DNA from 2 places in the Caldicoprobacter guelmensis genome. Region 1 is predicted to be linked to the other one. Evidence: riboswitches for the same ligand, from Rfam matches in the RefSeq annotation. Region 1 holds a riboswitch; the other holds the start of a gene.
What was found. A riboswitch is a leader RNA that binds a small molecule or an ion and turns the genes downstream of it on or off. The one in region 1 is predicted to bind thiamine pyrophosphate.
Positions count from the first base shown of each region.

Region 2: another riboswitch for thiamine pyrophosphate. It lies ahead of thiT (energy-coupled thiamine transporter ThiT); the one in region 1 lies ahead of thiS (sulfur carrier protein ThiS).

Region 1 covers NZ_JAFBDW010000003.1:214,354-222,297, forward strand. Annotated here, with positions in the region: gene JOD02_RS05420 (efflux RND transporter permease subunit) at 1-813, opposite strand, end outside; gene JOD02_RS05425 (efflux RND transporter periplasmic adaptor subunit) at 978-2,333, opposite strand; gene JOD02_RS05430 (DegV family protein) at 2,809-3,636, shown strand; TPP riboswitch at 3,767-3,880, shown strand; gene thiS (sulfur carrier protein ThiS) at 4,205-4,405, shown strand; gene JOD02_RS05440 (thiazole synthase) at 4,412-5,179, shown strand; gene thiH (2-iminoacetate synthase ThiH) at 5,269-6,372, shown strand; gene thiF (sulfur carrier protein ThiS adenylyltransferase ThiF) at 6,534-7,151, shown strand; gene JOD02_RS05455 (thiamine phosphate synthase) at 7,148-7,944, shown strand, end outside.
Region 2 covers NZ_JAFBDW010000004.1:224,111-232,054, forward strand. Annotated here, with positions in the region: gene mgtE (magnesium transporter) at 216-1,559, shown strand; TPP riboswitch at 1,707-1,816, shown strand; gene thiT (energy-coupled thiamine transporter ThiT) at 1,882-2,439, shown strand; gene JOD02_RS07175 (hypothetical protein) at 2,717-3,010, opposite strand; gene JOD02_RS07180 (adenosylhomocysteinase) at 3,268-4,509, shown strand; gene JOD02_RS07185 (amidohydrolase) at 4,650-5,981, shown strand; gene JOD02_RS07190 (ATP-binding protein) at 5,971-7,638, shown strand; gene JOD02_RS11640 (hypothetical protein) at 7,825-7,944, shown strand, end outside.

The sequences.
Region 1 (7,944 bases):
ATACTGCCTATCATCTTTTACGCCCCTTTCGACCCGAGCCAAATCCCTAAGCATATAGGTGATACCGGTAGAACTCACGACGGGCACATTCAAAAGTTCATCAAGGCTTTCAAATTGTCCCGAAATCCTGACCAACAAGTCATACTGCCCATCCTGCACAACTCCACCGGGCAAAGCCAAATTCTCAGCTCTCAAAGCGCTAACTATTCGGTCCATAGTCAGGCCATAGGCTATAAGCTTATCCGGATCAACTATCACCTTTATCTCTGTCTGCTTTGCACCCAAAACCGATACCGAGGCCACACCTTCTATCCGTTCTATACGCGGCTTGAGCACATCCTCCACCCATTCCTGCAGCTCCTCGTCGGTTTTGCCCTCTTGCGATACCGCAAAGCTCATGATGGGCAACATGTTAGGATCCAGCTTGAGCACTATTGGGTCAGACACCCCCTCCGGCAGCATGCCCCTTATCATATCAAGCTTTTCGCGCACTTCCAGCGCCGCCACGTCCATGTTGGTACCCTGGGTAAATTCCAGGATCACCAACGAATTGCCCTCGGATGAAGTCGATCTCATGGACTCAAGGTTACCCACCGTTGCCAAGACGCTTTCTATGTTTCGCGTAACTATGCTCTCCACCTCTTCAGGACCTGCGCCACTGTATTGCACCGACACCACCATTATGGGTAGATTAATGCTGGGTAGTAAGTCTACATTGAGCCGCGTCAATGAAACAAAACCCAAAATGAGCACAATCAGCACAACCATAACAGTTGTCACAGGCCTTCTAACGCTCAATCCTGCAATGCTCATAATCTTTCCTCCTGACTTTGTGCTTTGTACATTTAGTTGCATCTATTGCATTGGTCACATTTTGAACCTGCAATACACTTGTTCTACACCGACTGCGCTATAACGGCGCTTCTGTTATCTTGCTTATTAGAAAATTCTTTTTTAACACCCTTTAACCTATCTTTTCACCCCTCTTGCCTCACAACATTTACTTCCTGCCCTTCCTTTAGATAGGCCTGCCCCTTCACAACCACCTGCTCACCACTTTGTAGGCCTGAAATTATCTCTACCCTCTCACCATCGTCCATGCCAACCTTTACCTCTCTTCTCTCCACTGCCTTACCTTTAATTACGAAAACATAGGCATGATCCCCCTGCCTTATAATTGACCGCTTTGGCACCACCACCACGTTATCTTTCCTGTCTAGCACCAAGATAACCCTTGCAAACATGCCAGGACGCAACTTGCCAGAAACATTTTCAACCTTTATCCTTGCCGGGTAAGCCTGACTCCTGAGATCGGTAGATGGACTCACCCACTCAATCACGCCTTCTACCGGTTGAGAACCCATTGCTTCGACATATACCTTCACCCTTTGCCCCGGCTGTACCTTCGCTACATCAAATTCGGATAAGCGTATATCAAGTACCAAAGCACTCGTATCTATAACAGTAACCGGTGGTGATGTCTGTGTAGCCATCTGACCAGGCTGTACGCTTAAGCTGCTTACCACACCATCTATTGGCGAGAAGAGCTTCAGCTTATCGGCCGCGCTTTTGGCAGTATCCAGAGCAACCTTGGCTTGATTGAGCTGTGCGTCCAGCGTGTTGCTGTCATATGGCAGGGACTTTATAGCGCTTTCCAGCTCCAATTTGCTCTTCTCCAACGCCGCTTTTTGTTGAAGCAGCTTATCCAATCCATCCTGCAGCGTTTTTAGCTGCTCCTCTAGCCTAGCCTTCTGTTCCTCAAACTGCTCATCTGAAATGACGCCTTTTTGGCGCATCTCTTGAAGTTTAGCAATCTCCGGTTCAATGGCCTGCCTGGCCTCATTCAGCGACTTAGTAAGCCCCTCAATCTGCTTATCTAACTTACCAATTTCAGCTTGAAGCCTGTTCTTCTGGGACTCAAGGTCTTGCAGCTTCCTTTTTGACAGTTCCACCGAAGCTTTTGAGGCCTCATATGCCGCCTGTGCCTGAGCAATTTGCCTTTCAACATCGCCGGCCTCCAGCTCTATAAGCACATCCCCCTCTTTTACCTGCTGCCCCACTTTCACATGTACCTTGGATACCTTGGCCGGTATCTGGGGGATGACCATAGCTTCATTTATGGGCTTTAAAATTCCTGAAAACTCTTTTTCATTTTGAATGGCATCCACACCAGCGGTTGCCACTTCAACCGGCACTTTTTGCGATTCAGCCGTCTGCTGCTCACCCTGCGGCTCTTTGCTAAGGCCTCCAAGCGCTGAACAGCCTGATACAAATACTGCTAAAAGAGTTAATGCCAACAAGCATACAACCAATTTGATGCCCCTTATTTTCATGCCTATACCCCTTTCACTGATAAGCTATATCTATTATATCCATACATGTCACCTTAAAGGCAAATCATGCTGTTGGTCCTTACAAATTACCATCCAAATGTATATCAGAACTTCTTTAGTATTTCTAGACTATTTTGTAAGTCCCAATTATAGAAAATATTTTATCACATTTTTGGGGCAATTCGTAGAAAATCATTCTTTCTTCTGCTGTGAAAATCCTTAAATAGTTTCACTAAAAGAGCATTATTCCAACTATGCTTGAAAATCTGCACCCTTGATTTGAGAACTAAGGTTTTACAATATTAAAAGGAAAAATTGGTACATACATACTTTACTTTTGCACAAAAAGTATTGTACTTAGTACTGCCATTTAGTTCTTGAAAAACGTATTTAGAAAAATTATATATTTATACCTGGTATTATTATCTGGTATTATAATCTTAACACAATTATTTTTGAAAAGGGGTTGATCTCTTTGAACCAAATTCATATTGTCACCGACAGCACTGCTTATATAGATAAAGAATTTGTCAGGCAGCATGATATGAGCGTCGTTCCCTTATATTACAGTTTTGAAGGGAAAACTGAAAAAGAGGGGTTCCCAGGCGAGTTTCAGGATTTTTTCTCTCGTTTAGCCCGGTCTTCTGATTTCCCCACCACGTCTCAACCATCAGTCGGGGATTTTAAGGAGGTCTTTGAGTCTGCTTTAAAAAAGGGAAAGGAGGTCATTGCCCTCACCATCTCTTCTAAGTTGAGCGGCACATACAACAGCGCAAATACCGCAGCAAATCTCATTGGCAGCGACAAAATCTCCATCATTGACAGCCAAACTACAGTCGCCAATTTGCGGGTTTTAACGGAAATGGCTATAAATTTAGTTAAACAAGGGTTTTCAAGAAGTCAAATTGTTGAAAAAATTGAAGAGCAAAAAACGAGAATGGGAATCCGCCTAACGGTGGGGACTCTTGAGTATTTAAAAAGAGGCGGGCGTCTTACCAATGCTCAGGCGGTAATAGGCTCTTTTTTAAACGTAAAACCCATCATAGCTTTAATAGACGGCAAATTAGAAGCTATAGCAAAAGTCCGTGGAAAGAAAAAAGCGATGGAAAAGATCATAGAGGATATACCGAAAAAAGTATCGATAATTAATATATGCCAGATTTTTGCCCTAAAAGAGGCTCATGAGCTAAAATCCATCCTTAAAGAGAGGTACCCCCACGCCATAATTAACATTCAAGAGATAGGTCCTGTAATCGGTTCACATCTTGGACCGGAAGCTTTAGGTGTGTGTTATGTGTATTGAACCTTAAAAAACAGTTGTAGAATATTTGTTGTCCTGAAACTTAAAACCACCATATGTGCCAAAAAGCCAAAAAATGTCCTTTACATCCCCTAACATTTGTTGTATAATTATTCAAAACTGAATAGATGACTAACAACGCTAGGGGTGCCGAAAGGCTGAGAAAGGGCATGCTTAGAAAGCTTGCTCTTAACCCTTCGAACCTGATGTGGTTAGTACCACCGTAGGGAAGCGTTGTGGAGGATAAATCACCTCGACAAAAAGCCTACCCTATGGGGTAGGCTTTTTCAGTTCAATGCCCCTCTCTCCTTTCCCCCCTGTTAACACGCGTAACTTAAAATTTCAAATGAGATTTTATAAAACACTTGATAAACAGGATGGCTTTGGCTGCAGAATAGCAAACCAATGCCTTTGAGTCGCCGATAAGGCAAACATATAATAACCTGCAAACAAAAGGAGGCATACACACAAATATAATTAACTTACCGTAAAGAAAGTTCTAAAATCACAAGGCAGGGTTATTTTACTCTTGTTGCACAGTTTACCCAATTTTTGAGAGAGGAGGAATAAAATGATAATAACAGTAAATGGCCAAAAAACCACGGTAAGCAAAGGGATGAGCCTATATGACTTTTTAAAACTCAAAGGCCTTGACCCTCAAAAAGTGGTGGTTGAGCACAACTATAGGATAGTCAAAACAGAAGAATGGCCGAACATAGTGCTGCAAGAAAACGATAACCTGGAAATTTTAAGATTCGTTGGAGGAGGCTGATACATCATGGATGACAAACTGGTCATAGCTGGACATGAGCTTTCCAGCAGGCTTTTCATAGGCACAGGAAAGTTCCATTCACATAAGGTTATCCCCCAGGTGATAGAGCGTTCGGGGGCACAGGTGGTTACCGTTGCATTGAGGAGGATAAACCTGGATTATCCTGAGGAAAACATGCTCAACTACATACCCAAAGGGTGTATCATAATGCCCAACACATCAGGAGCGAGAAATGCCGAAGAAGCGGTGCGCATAGCAAGGATAGCAAGAGCAGCCTGCGGCAGCAACTGGATAAAAATCGAAGTGATCAACGACAACAAATACCTGCTCCCCGACAACTACGAGACCATAAAGGCCACCGAAATACTGGCAAAAGAAGGCTTCATAGTCCTTCCCTACATGAGCCCTGATTTAATAGCCGCACGAAGGCTGAGGGACGCGGGTGCTGCGGCAGTCATGCCCCTTGGCGCTCCAATTGGTACAAACAAGGGGCTGAAAGCCCGGGAACTCATAAAGATCATGATCGACGAGATCGACCTCCCCGTGATAGTGGACGCCGGCTTGGGGCGGCCGTCCCATGCCGCTGAAGCAATGGAGCTGGGCGCTGCAGCAGTGCTGGTCAACACCGCCATAGCCACCGCTGATGACCCGGTCGCCATGGCTGAGGCGTTTGCACTAGCAGTCAAAGGCGGTAGAATGGCTTATCTGGCGGGGATGGGGGCAGTTAAGGAATTTGCTGAAGCTTCTTCGCCTCTGACTGGATTTCTACGATAGAATTTGATTGAGATGTTAGAACATGGGCTCTTATAACTCTCCGAAATAAAATCCTTACAACCACTATGTTGAAACCGAGGTGCAGGCATATGAGCTTTTACGACGTGTATCTCAAATACAAGGGCTTCGATTTTAACGACTTTTTAAGCAGCGTCACCGACAGCCAAATAATGAAAATACTCAGCAAGGAAAAGCTTAATGCCCTTGACTTTTTAGCCCTGTTATCAGACAAAGCCAAGGAATACCTGGAACCCATGGCTATCAAAGCAAGGCAGCTTACACTTAAGAACTTTGGAAGAGCCATCCTCCTATATACCCCCCTTTACCTTTCCAATTATTGCGTTAACCAGTGTGCCTACTGCGGCTTTAACTGCAAAAATAAGATAGCTCGAAAAAAGCTTTCACTGGACGAGGTGAGAAAGGAGGCCCAAGCCATAGCCTCCACCGGGCTTAAACACATACTCATTTTAACTGGCGAGTCCCGAAAGCATACACCGGTCTCATACATAAAGGATTGCGTGAAGGTTTTAAGGGACTACTTCAGTTCCATCTCGATAGAGGTGTATCCTCTGGATACCGCCGAGTACGCCGAGCTCATAGAAGCAGGAGTTGATGGCCTCACACTGTACCAGGAGACATACGACCAAGAAGTGTATATGGAAGTGCACATCAAAGGCCCCAAGAGGGATTACAGATACAGGCTGGATGCACCCGAAAGAGCATGCATAGCTTCCATGCGCAGCGTCAACATAGGCGCTCTGTTGGGCCTGAATGACTGGCATAAAGATGCATTTTTCACCGGATTGCATGCCAGCTATCTCCAGGATAAGTACCCTGACGTCGAGATAAGCGTATCCCTACCGCGCCTGAGGCCACACTTTGGGAACTTTGCACCCAAGTTTACTGTTAGCGACAAGGACCTGGTTCAAATCATGCTGGCCATAAGGCTGTTTTTGCCAAGGGCCGGCATCACCATCTCCACCAGGGAAAGACCACAGCTCAGGGATAACCTGATAGGCTTGGGAGTCACCAGGCTTTCAGCGGGTTCTTCCACCCAGGTAGGCGGTCATGCTATAGAGGACAAAGGTGATGGTCAGTTCGACATAGCCGACACCAGGAGTGTGGTGCAGATAAGGGATATGCTGTACAGCAAAGGATTTCAGCCGGTATTCAAAGACTGGCAGGCGATATAAAAAGGTTCCTATTCAGCATAGCAAAACTCGTAGTGTTAACAAGACAGACAATAAAGATAATTGCTAAAACTCTGTACCATCCCGATATCGAGTTTAAGTTCAACAACGCTGTAAAGGCAAATCTGATTTTAATATACCCATGAAAGGATGGTCGTACAGCCGTGAATGAATTTGAAGAAGCCTTGGTAAAATATATTGGCCCTGCAAACCTTCAAAAGCTCCAGAAAATCAAGGTAGGGATAGCCGGTGCAGGGGGGTTAGGCTCCAACTGCGCCTTAAACCTGGTAAGAAGCGGAGTAAAGAAGATCAAAATAGTTGACTTTGACAAGGTGGAGCTCTCTAACTTGAACAGGCAGTTTTACTTTTACGACCAGGTAGGAATGCCCAAAGTGGAAGCCCTTAAATTAAACTTGCAGAGGATTAATCCAGACGTGGAGATAGAAACGCTGCAGGAAAAGATTACGCATGAGAACATCCATGAAATATTTGATGACTGTGACATCATCATTGAAGCCTTTGACAACCCTTACTGCAAAAAGATGATAGTGGAGCATTACGGTTCAAGCGGCAAACTGGTAGTGGCAGCCTCAGGGCTGGCCGGCTGGGGCAACAGCGATGACATCAAGATAAAAAAGGTTCACTCCACCCTGTATATAGTAGGGGATATGCACTCAGAAGTAGATAAAGACGCTCCTCCACTGTCGCCCAGGGTCAACATAGCAGCAGCTAAACAGGCAGATACGGTACTGGAGTTTATTCTAGGAGGGAGAAATCTGTGAATGACCTTTTCAGGATCATCGACGCCAACATCAACAGGGCATCTGAGGGAATAAGGGTTTTAGAGGACATAGCCAGGTTTTACTACAGCAACGCCAGCTTGACTGAAAAGCTCAAGAAGTTGAGGCACGAAATAAGAAAGAATTTGGCGGAGTACCTGCCACAGTGCATTTCAGAGCGAGATGCATCGGACGACATTGGCCTGCTGGTATCCGGTAGCCTCAACGTTGATGGCAGAAGTACCCTATTTGATATGATTTCCGCCAATTTTAAGAGGTGCCAGGAAGCCCTAAGGGTCATCGAGGAAAACTTGAAACTAGTGGGCAAATACCAGCTTTCAAAGCTATACGAAAGGTTAAGGTTTGAGTGTTATACCCTCGAAAAGGAATATATAGAGGCCGACTGGGCACTGAAAAAGAGAAAGAAGCTGGATACCGACATATACTGCATCACAGCCGAGGAATATTCCCGTGGCAGGACCAACATAGAGGTAGTTGCTCAGATGATAGAAGCGGGGATAAAGATAATCCAGTACCGCGAAAAGGACAAAAAGCTCATCGATAAATACAGGGAATGCCTCCAAATACGCGAGATGACCCAAAAAGCCGGCGTCACTTTCATAGTCAACGACCACGTCGACCTGGCCTTGATGGTAGGTGCAGACGGTGTACACATAGGCCAGGACGACCTACCGGTCGAAAAGGTGAGAGAGCTAGTGGGCGAAAGGATGATCATAGGGGTGTCCACCCATTCCCCGGAACAAGCCCAAAAAGCGGTAGCCGGCGGAGCCGATTA
Region 2 (7,944 bases), on a different contig from region 1:
TTGAAGGCTTTTCGCCATTGTCGCGGCCATACGTTGCCTACCGAGCTATATGGTTTTGAAAATGTTAGGAATAATAAGTTTGTGAATCAAGTTGGGGCTTTATGAATGGAAAACACGAGGCAGTAGATGGGGAAGAGTAAGGATAGCCTTCAAATGGGACAGCTTTGATGGTTAATTGTGCTTTCAAAATCATATAGCGTAAAGGAGGTAATGGTATGGCTATCGATGACATCAAGCAACTGATCAGCCAAAAGAGGTATAGTGAGCTTAAAGAAAAGATAAAGAATATGCAGATACAAGACATAGCCGAGATTGTCGATGAGCTGGATACCAAAAACGCCATTATTTTGTTTAGGTTGCTGCCCAAGGAGATAGCAGCCGACGTTTTTTCTTATCTTTCTTCTGAACGTCAAGGCGAAATATCCATGATGATAGATGAAAATGAGCTTAGTGAGATTGTAAACGACCTGTTTTTTGACGATAAGATCGACTTCCTGGAAGAGATGCCGGCTAATGTGGTCAAGAGGATACTGAGGAATACATCTGAAGCCGAGCGCAAGCTGATCAATCAATTTTTGCAGTATCCCGAGAATTCGGCTGGCAGCTTGATGACCATTGAGTTTGTTGACCTTAAGAAGGAGATGACGGTAGCTGAGGCTTTGGATAAGATTCGCAGAGTCGGTCGGGACAGGGAAATAATCTATACCTGTTATGTCACCGATGCCCGGCGCAAGCTGGAAGGTATAGTCTCTTTAAAGGACCTGGTTTTGGCCTCTCCAGATACCAAGGTTGAAGATATAATGAAGAAAGATGTGATATATGTTGATACCTATGACGACCAGGAAGAAGTTGCTGAGGTGTTTAAGAAATACGACCTTTTGGCTGTGCCGGTAGTGGACCAGGAAAAGAGGCTTGTCGGTATAATCACCATAGATGATATCGTGGACGTAATTGAGGAAGAAACCACAGAAGATATTCAGCGCATGGCTGCCATTCAGCCTACAGAGGAGGAATACCTGGATGCTACACCGTTTATGATAGCGCGCAAAAGGCTATTATGGCTGCTTATATTGATGATTTCTGCCACTGTCAGTGGGTATATAATACGAAAGTACGAGGTGGCATTGGAAGCAGTGGTGGCTTTGGCTGCCTTTATACCGATGCTCATGGATACTGCCGGCAATGCCGGGTCACAGTCTTCGACTACGGTGATACGAAGCCTTGTCCTGGGGGAACTGGAGTTTAGGGATATCCTAAAGGTTATATGGAAAGAGATGCAGATTGGTACATTGGCTGGGTTGGCGTTGGCTTTGATTAACTTCCTGAGGGTATATTTTATTGAAGGCTATAGCTTTAGTATTGCAATAACAATATCCCTTACTTTGGTGTTTGTCGTTATAATTGCTAAAATTATTGGTGGGGTGCTGCCAATGATTGCTGATAAGGTAGGGGTGGATCCTACCGTTATGGCTAGTCCCTTGATCACCACCATTGCCGACGCTATTTCCCTTACAATATACTTTACTTTAGCGGTTTGGATATTGCATATAAATGTGTAGAGAATTGAGCGCAAGATAATGGTAGCCTGTATATGTATGTTTGGGTATACTCCTCAATTATAAGTTGTGGATGGGCTGTGGATAATGAGATAATCATAATATTGACAACAATTCATATAGAGTGTTATTATCATAGGCAAGAAAATTCAATATCAAACGGGGAGCTGAAGCAATTCGGCTGAGAGGGAGTTGTGTGACTCCGACCCGCTGAACCTGACCTGGGTAATGCCAGCGTAGGGAACGAATTGTGGAAGGGGACTACGTGCCCTATGGTTTGGCATGTAGTCTTTTTTTCTCCCCGTAAAAGGGAGGAGATGGTAATATGCAAAGAAGTAACACCAGGATGCTGGTGGAAGCCGGGGTTATGATAGCTCTGGCGCAGGTATTAAGCTATGTCGTACTATTTGAGATGCCACAGGGTGGTTCTGTCACGGCAGGTTCGATGATACCCATATTTATCTTTGCCTTGAGGTGGGGTACTCCTAGAGGGCTCTTGGCCGGTATGGTTTATGGAATTCTGCAGTTTATCCTGGGGAAAAAATATAGCTTCCATATAGTGTCCATACTGTTTGATTACGTTATAGCCTTTGGTTGCCTTGGCTTGGCAGGCGTGCTGAGGCACAAGGGTATGGTTGGCGTGATGGCCGGCGTGTTTATGGGGGTACTAGGAAGATTCATATGCCATGTCATATCTGGAGTAGTGGTGTTTGCAAGCTATGCCCCAGAAGGGCAAAGCCCATGGGTATACTCAATAATCTACAATGGCTCTTACCTGCTTCCCGAGCTTATAATTTCCATGGTAATTGTAGGACTTCTATGCAAGGCTATAAAACCCCACCTCTATATGAATACAGGTTCATCTAGCGGTTATACCACATGACGTATAGGGATGAAAAAATACCCCACCGCAAATGAGATTATACCAGAGAAGTTCCTAGAATAGTATGTGGTAATTTGATGATAATAAAAAAATGAGAATAAAAAATATGCGTTCACCTATCATAAAGTCATAAAGTGTTGAAAAATATTTAGGAGGATAAACCTCTGTGTGCATCTGCTTGAGGATGTCCCTCAATTCATTGAGGTGAGGACGTCACTAATGAGGTTTAATAAAAATTACAGAGTAAAACATAAAGTCCAGGTGTTTAACCTGGACTTTACTCGTTGAATGGCACCTTGTTCTTCTCTGCAAACCTCTTAAGCACGTCGACGATCCACTGGAAATCATCTTTTACTACGCCTTTTTCGATGATGTAAGGAGCATCTTCTCCTTGAACGTAAACCTCTATCCTTTCAACTGGCTTGGAGAAAAATAGTACTTTTTTTATACCGCTGGTGCGTTGAAATTTGATTATTTTGCTGGCATGAAATCTCTTCCAGTGTTTGCCGCCTGCGAGTAATGAAAGTTCCCCTAAATCGGCGTTAAACTCCTTTACATACTGGGCCCCCATATCCACTCCTCCTTATACGTTTTTACTCCCGTTGAAGTAAAACGCTAAGGAATACGGTATAATATATATGCAAATATGTGTTGTAGATATAGTGCAGCGGCAAACGGGATGCTATATTAATTATAGCACGCCCATAAAACCGATAAAAGGGGTAAGGATTGTCATAAGTTTAGAATTTAACAATACTTTTTTGTGACAATGTGCTAAAATATGGTTATATTGTATTTGCTGAAATCAATAAGGGGAGGCACTTTTTTATGGCCAGCACTATTAGGGATATAACTCTGGCGGATGAAGGACAAAGAAGAATTGAGTGGGTTAGGCGCTACATGCCTTTGCTTAACCAGCTGGAAAAGGAGTTTGCCGACACGAAACCTTTTAGAGGCAAGAAAATTGCGGTATCGATACATTTGGAGGCTAAAACGGCTTACCTGTGCCTCGTTTTGGCAGCAGGAGGAGCAGAAGTTGCCGTGACGGGGAGCAACCCACTGTCCACACAGGATGCTGTGGCGGCAGCGCTGGTAAAAGCCGGGCTTACAGTTCATGCATGGCACGGCGCTACCGAAGAGGAATATAGAGAGCACTTAAGCAGGACCTTGGACATAGGGCCGGATATCATCATCGATGATGGAGGAGACCTGGTGGCTATGCTGCACTCATCGCACCAGGAATTGTGTGACAGGGTGATAGGCGGCTGTGAGGAGACAACTACCGGGGTTCTCAGGCTGCGGGCCAGGGAACGGGAAGGAAAGCTTAAGTTTCCCATGATTGCCGTAAACGATGCCTACTGTAAATACCTCTTTGATAACCGGTATGGTACAGGGCAATCGGTATGGGATGGTATCATGCGCACCACAAACCTCATCATTGCAGGCAAGAACGTGGTGGTGGCAGGGTATGGTTGGTGCGGGAAAGGGGTGGCCATGAAGGCAAGGGGCCTTGGTGCAAACGTGATTGTAACCGAGGTGGACCCGATAAAGGCCTTAGAGGCTGCCATGGATGGTTTCAGGGTGATGACCATGCTTGAGGCTGCGGAGATTGGCGATATATTCATAACCACCACCGGTTGTACCAAGGTCATAAGGCGAGAGCATTTTGAAAGGATGAAGGATGGGGTGCTTTTGGCCAATGCAGGGCATTTCGATGTAGAGATATGCAAGCCTGATCTGGAGGCACTGGCGGTGGAAAAGCGGGAGATGCGCCACAATGTCGAGGGCTATGTGATGAAGGACGGGCGGGTGCTGAATCTTTTGGCCCAGGGAAGGTTGGTCAATCTGGCAGCTGGCGATGGCCATCCTGCAGAAATTATGGATATGAGCTTTGCGCTGCAGGCCCTGTGTGTGCATTATTTGGTTGAAAACGGCCATAAGCTGGTACCCAAAGTGTACAGCGTACCAAGGGATATCGATTACAAGGTGGCGCGGATGAAGCTTCAGACTATGGGCATTAACATAGATTCCTTGACTCCTGAGCAGGAGCGCTATCTTGCGTCTTATTGAATTTGCACACGAATGCAGTCTTGAAGTAGGCGTTTTCGAAGGGTGAAATGGGCTCAATGTGTGAAACCAGGGGTGAAAATCGTATAATGAGCGAAAGGAGGCAATGGGCGTATCTGTGATATCCTGTCTGGAGATGGGGTATGCTGCGCCGGCGCCTTATGAAGGTTCTCATAAGAAACGTTTATGTAATCACCATGGACCATCAGGATAATCGATATCCTGATGGCTGCATTGGAATAGAGGGCGATACAATTGTATATGTAGGAGGGGAAAAAGGTCTTCCTGCGCGTTTTGTGCCGGATGAGGTAATTGATGGCGGCGGGATGTTGGCTTTGCCGGGGTTTGTCAATGCCCATACCCATTCGGCCATGTCCCTGTTTCGGGGTTATGCCAACGATGTTCCTCTTATGGAGTGGCTGGCACGAAGGATATGGCCCCTTGAGGATAGGTTGCAGTCGCGGGACGCTTACTGGCTGTCCATGCTGTCCATTGCTGAGATGCTCATGAGCGGTGTTACCGCTTTTGCTGATATGTATATGTTCATGGATCAAACCGCAAGGGCGGTGAAGGATTCAGGGATTAGGGCTGTGCTGGCACGGGGTTTGCAGGGACCGGACGCCAGGTCGGAGCAGCGCCTTATCGAAAACCGTCGCCTGTGGGAGGAATGGCATGGCGAGGCTGAAGGCCGTATAAGGGTTATGGTGGGGCCACACGCCATATATACCTGTGATGGTGACTACTTAAAGCGTTGCATGGATTTGGCGGGGCAACTGGGAGTGGGGCTTCACATCCATTTGGCTGAGACCCGTACTGAAGTCGAAGAGGCATTGAAAAAGTACGGCAAAACTCCAGTTGAATACCTGGAGGGCATGGGCTTTTTCAATCTGCCAGTTTTGGCTGCACATTGCGTCCACCTCACGCAGCACGATATGGATATACTTAAAGAGTATGATGTACAGGTGGCGCACTGCCCTGTCAGCAATTTAAAGCTGGGTAGCGGCATAGCGCCAGTTTCTAAGCTCCTTAAAAAAGGGATAAACGTGGGGCTGGGTACCGATAGCGCAGCAAGCAACAACAGCCTGAGCGTCATGCGAGAGATGACCTTTGCCAGCCTGCTGGGCAAGGGTATAAACGAAGACCCGACCGTCATTCCAGCAAAACAAGCCCTTAAAATGGCTACCTTTGGCGGAGCAAAGGCTATAGGGTGGGGTCACGAGATAGGTTCACTGGAGGTAGGCAGGAAGGCCGATATAATACTGGTGAGGTGCGATGCGCCGTATTATCATCCTGCTGCTGACCCAGTTGTCCATCTGGTGTACAGCGGGCGCGATGCTGACGTTGATACCGTTATTGTAAACGGCAGAATATTGATGAGGAAACGGCAACTGACCAGCATGGACGTAGAGAGGGTGTATTACGAGGTTGAAAAGATAAGGTGCAGGGTTATGGGGGGAACCGAAGATGTCCTATGAAAATGTTGCAATAAGCCGCCTTGAAGAAGAGGCAAGGAAGGTTGACAGGGCTTTAAAGGGCCTGGTCTTGTACAGGCAGCTGCAGAATGAGCCGGTTGTTCAAGCATTCAAGGATTTTGTAGCCGGTCTTGTAACCGATGGCGTTTGTGCTGGGCAGCTGTGGGATGACTATCATCGTTTTGTGTACTGTATGATGAACGCCTTGGTGGAAACCGGCATCATTCAATACGGTGGAGGTCATTCATGGCACAATGGTGAACCTACTGTAAGCAGCCTTTCACTAGGTGAAAAAGCAGCATTATTGTATAATGATGGTGTTTACCTACCAGGGAGAAGTGTATATCAGTCAGAGGTAAGCGATATATTATGCAGCTGTGGAAAAATGCAGCATACAGACGATGTGCAGGATATGGGCTGCTGCAACAATGTACACGATACCAGTAGTTGTGGAAGTAATCATATGAGTACTGTGCAGGGGCAGGGGAATGTGGTGGGGGATTTTCTGTGGAAGGCTTATTGGGGATACGTTATGTTAAGCCACGAGACGCCCTTTAGCCGCTTTGCCGAACATACAGGTTTTGAAGGGGTGCCGGGATGGCTAAAGAGCGCCATGGAATTTGAACTTGAGAATTTGAGGCAAATAGCCATGGTGGACTGGAATGGGCTTTTGACCCTGGCAAGGTATAAAACCAACATGGATGGTTGGGCAAATATATTTGATGTGAAGGTATTCACTGCCTTTGAAGGCGAGGTCGTAGCGATGGATTCCTTGGTTGCGTGCGGGGGTGTAACCCGCCCAGTGCCCTATTACCGTGTGGTAAACTGGGGGGTACAAGAGCTGGCACATCATTTCTACCGCAACGGCTCTGGCATGTTTGGGATATTCAAGGGCTTCAGGTGGGAGCGAGTGGAAGGCAGGGGACGCCTTAAGGGAATTGCTGCTGTGGATCCTATCACTTTGGACCAGCTGGTGGGTTACGAGGAGCAAAAGGCAAAACTCATCGAGAATACCGAACTGCTGCTTAAGGGTTACAAAGCCAACAACGTGTTGCTCTATGGCGATAAAGGCACCGGCAAGTCATCCTTGGTCAAAGCGCTGGTGCATAGATATGCTGACCAGGGTTTGAGGATTGTAGAGGTACCCAAGGACTGCTTAAGGGATTATTATCAGATACTGGAAAATTTTGAAGGGCGCAAGCAGAAATTTATACTGTTTGTAGATGACCTGTCGTTCGAGGAAGGTGAGGTGGAATACAAACATATCAAAGCGCTGCTTGAAGGAGGGCTTAAGGCCAGACCCGCCAATGTGGTGGTGTACGCCACCTCTAATCGCAGGCATCTTGTAAGAGAATACCATCATGATAGGATTGGTACTTATCCAGGCCAGGATGACGAAATCTCGCCTCTCGATTCGATGCAGGAGAAGCTGTCGCTGTCGGATAGATTTGGCATAACGCTGACGTTTATCGCTCCCAACCAAAGGACGTACCTGGAGATGGTTGAACGGCTTGCTGCAAGTCGCGGGATTGAGATGGATGTTGATGCCTTAAGGGAAGAGGCTCTTCGCTGGGAAAAGAGGTACAACGGTCGTTCGGGCCGTACAGCTCGCCAGTTTATAGATTATCTTGAAGCAAAGCTGAGCGATACATTGCTCTAGATAAGAGATTATGATTTTAATGACCTTTATTGGGTTTCCCGCCCATTGACAGGGAGAATTGTGGTGCTGTGAATATGGCATGTAATACTTTGTTTTATGCTTATTAAAGGTTTTATAAAAGTTATGTAAAAATTTTGCAATATATTTGGGGTATAATATAAACAGCCAAAAAGAGGGGGGAGGCCCATGTACAGGTTGTTCAGGAGTGACATCGGGAGAGGAATTACCGGAATCATAGTTTCTATTATATTAATGTTGGCCGTATTATTCCCCATATTGTTTATGGACCTGTTGAGCCAGCTGGTG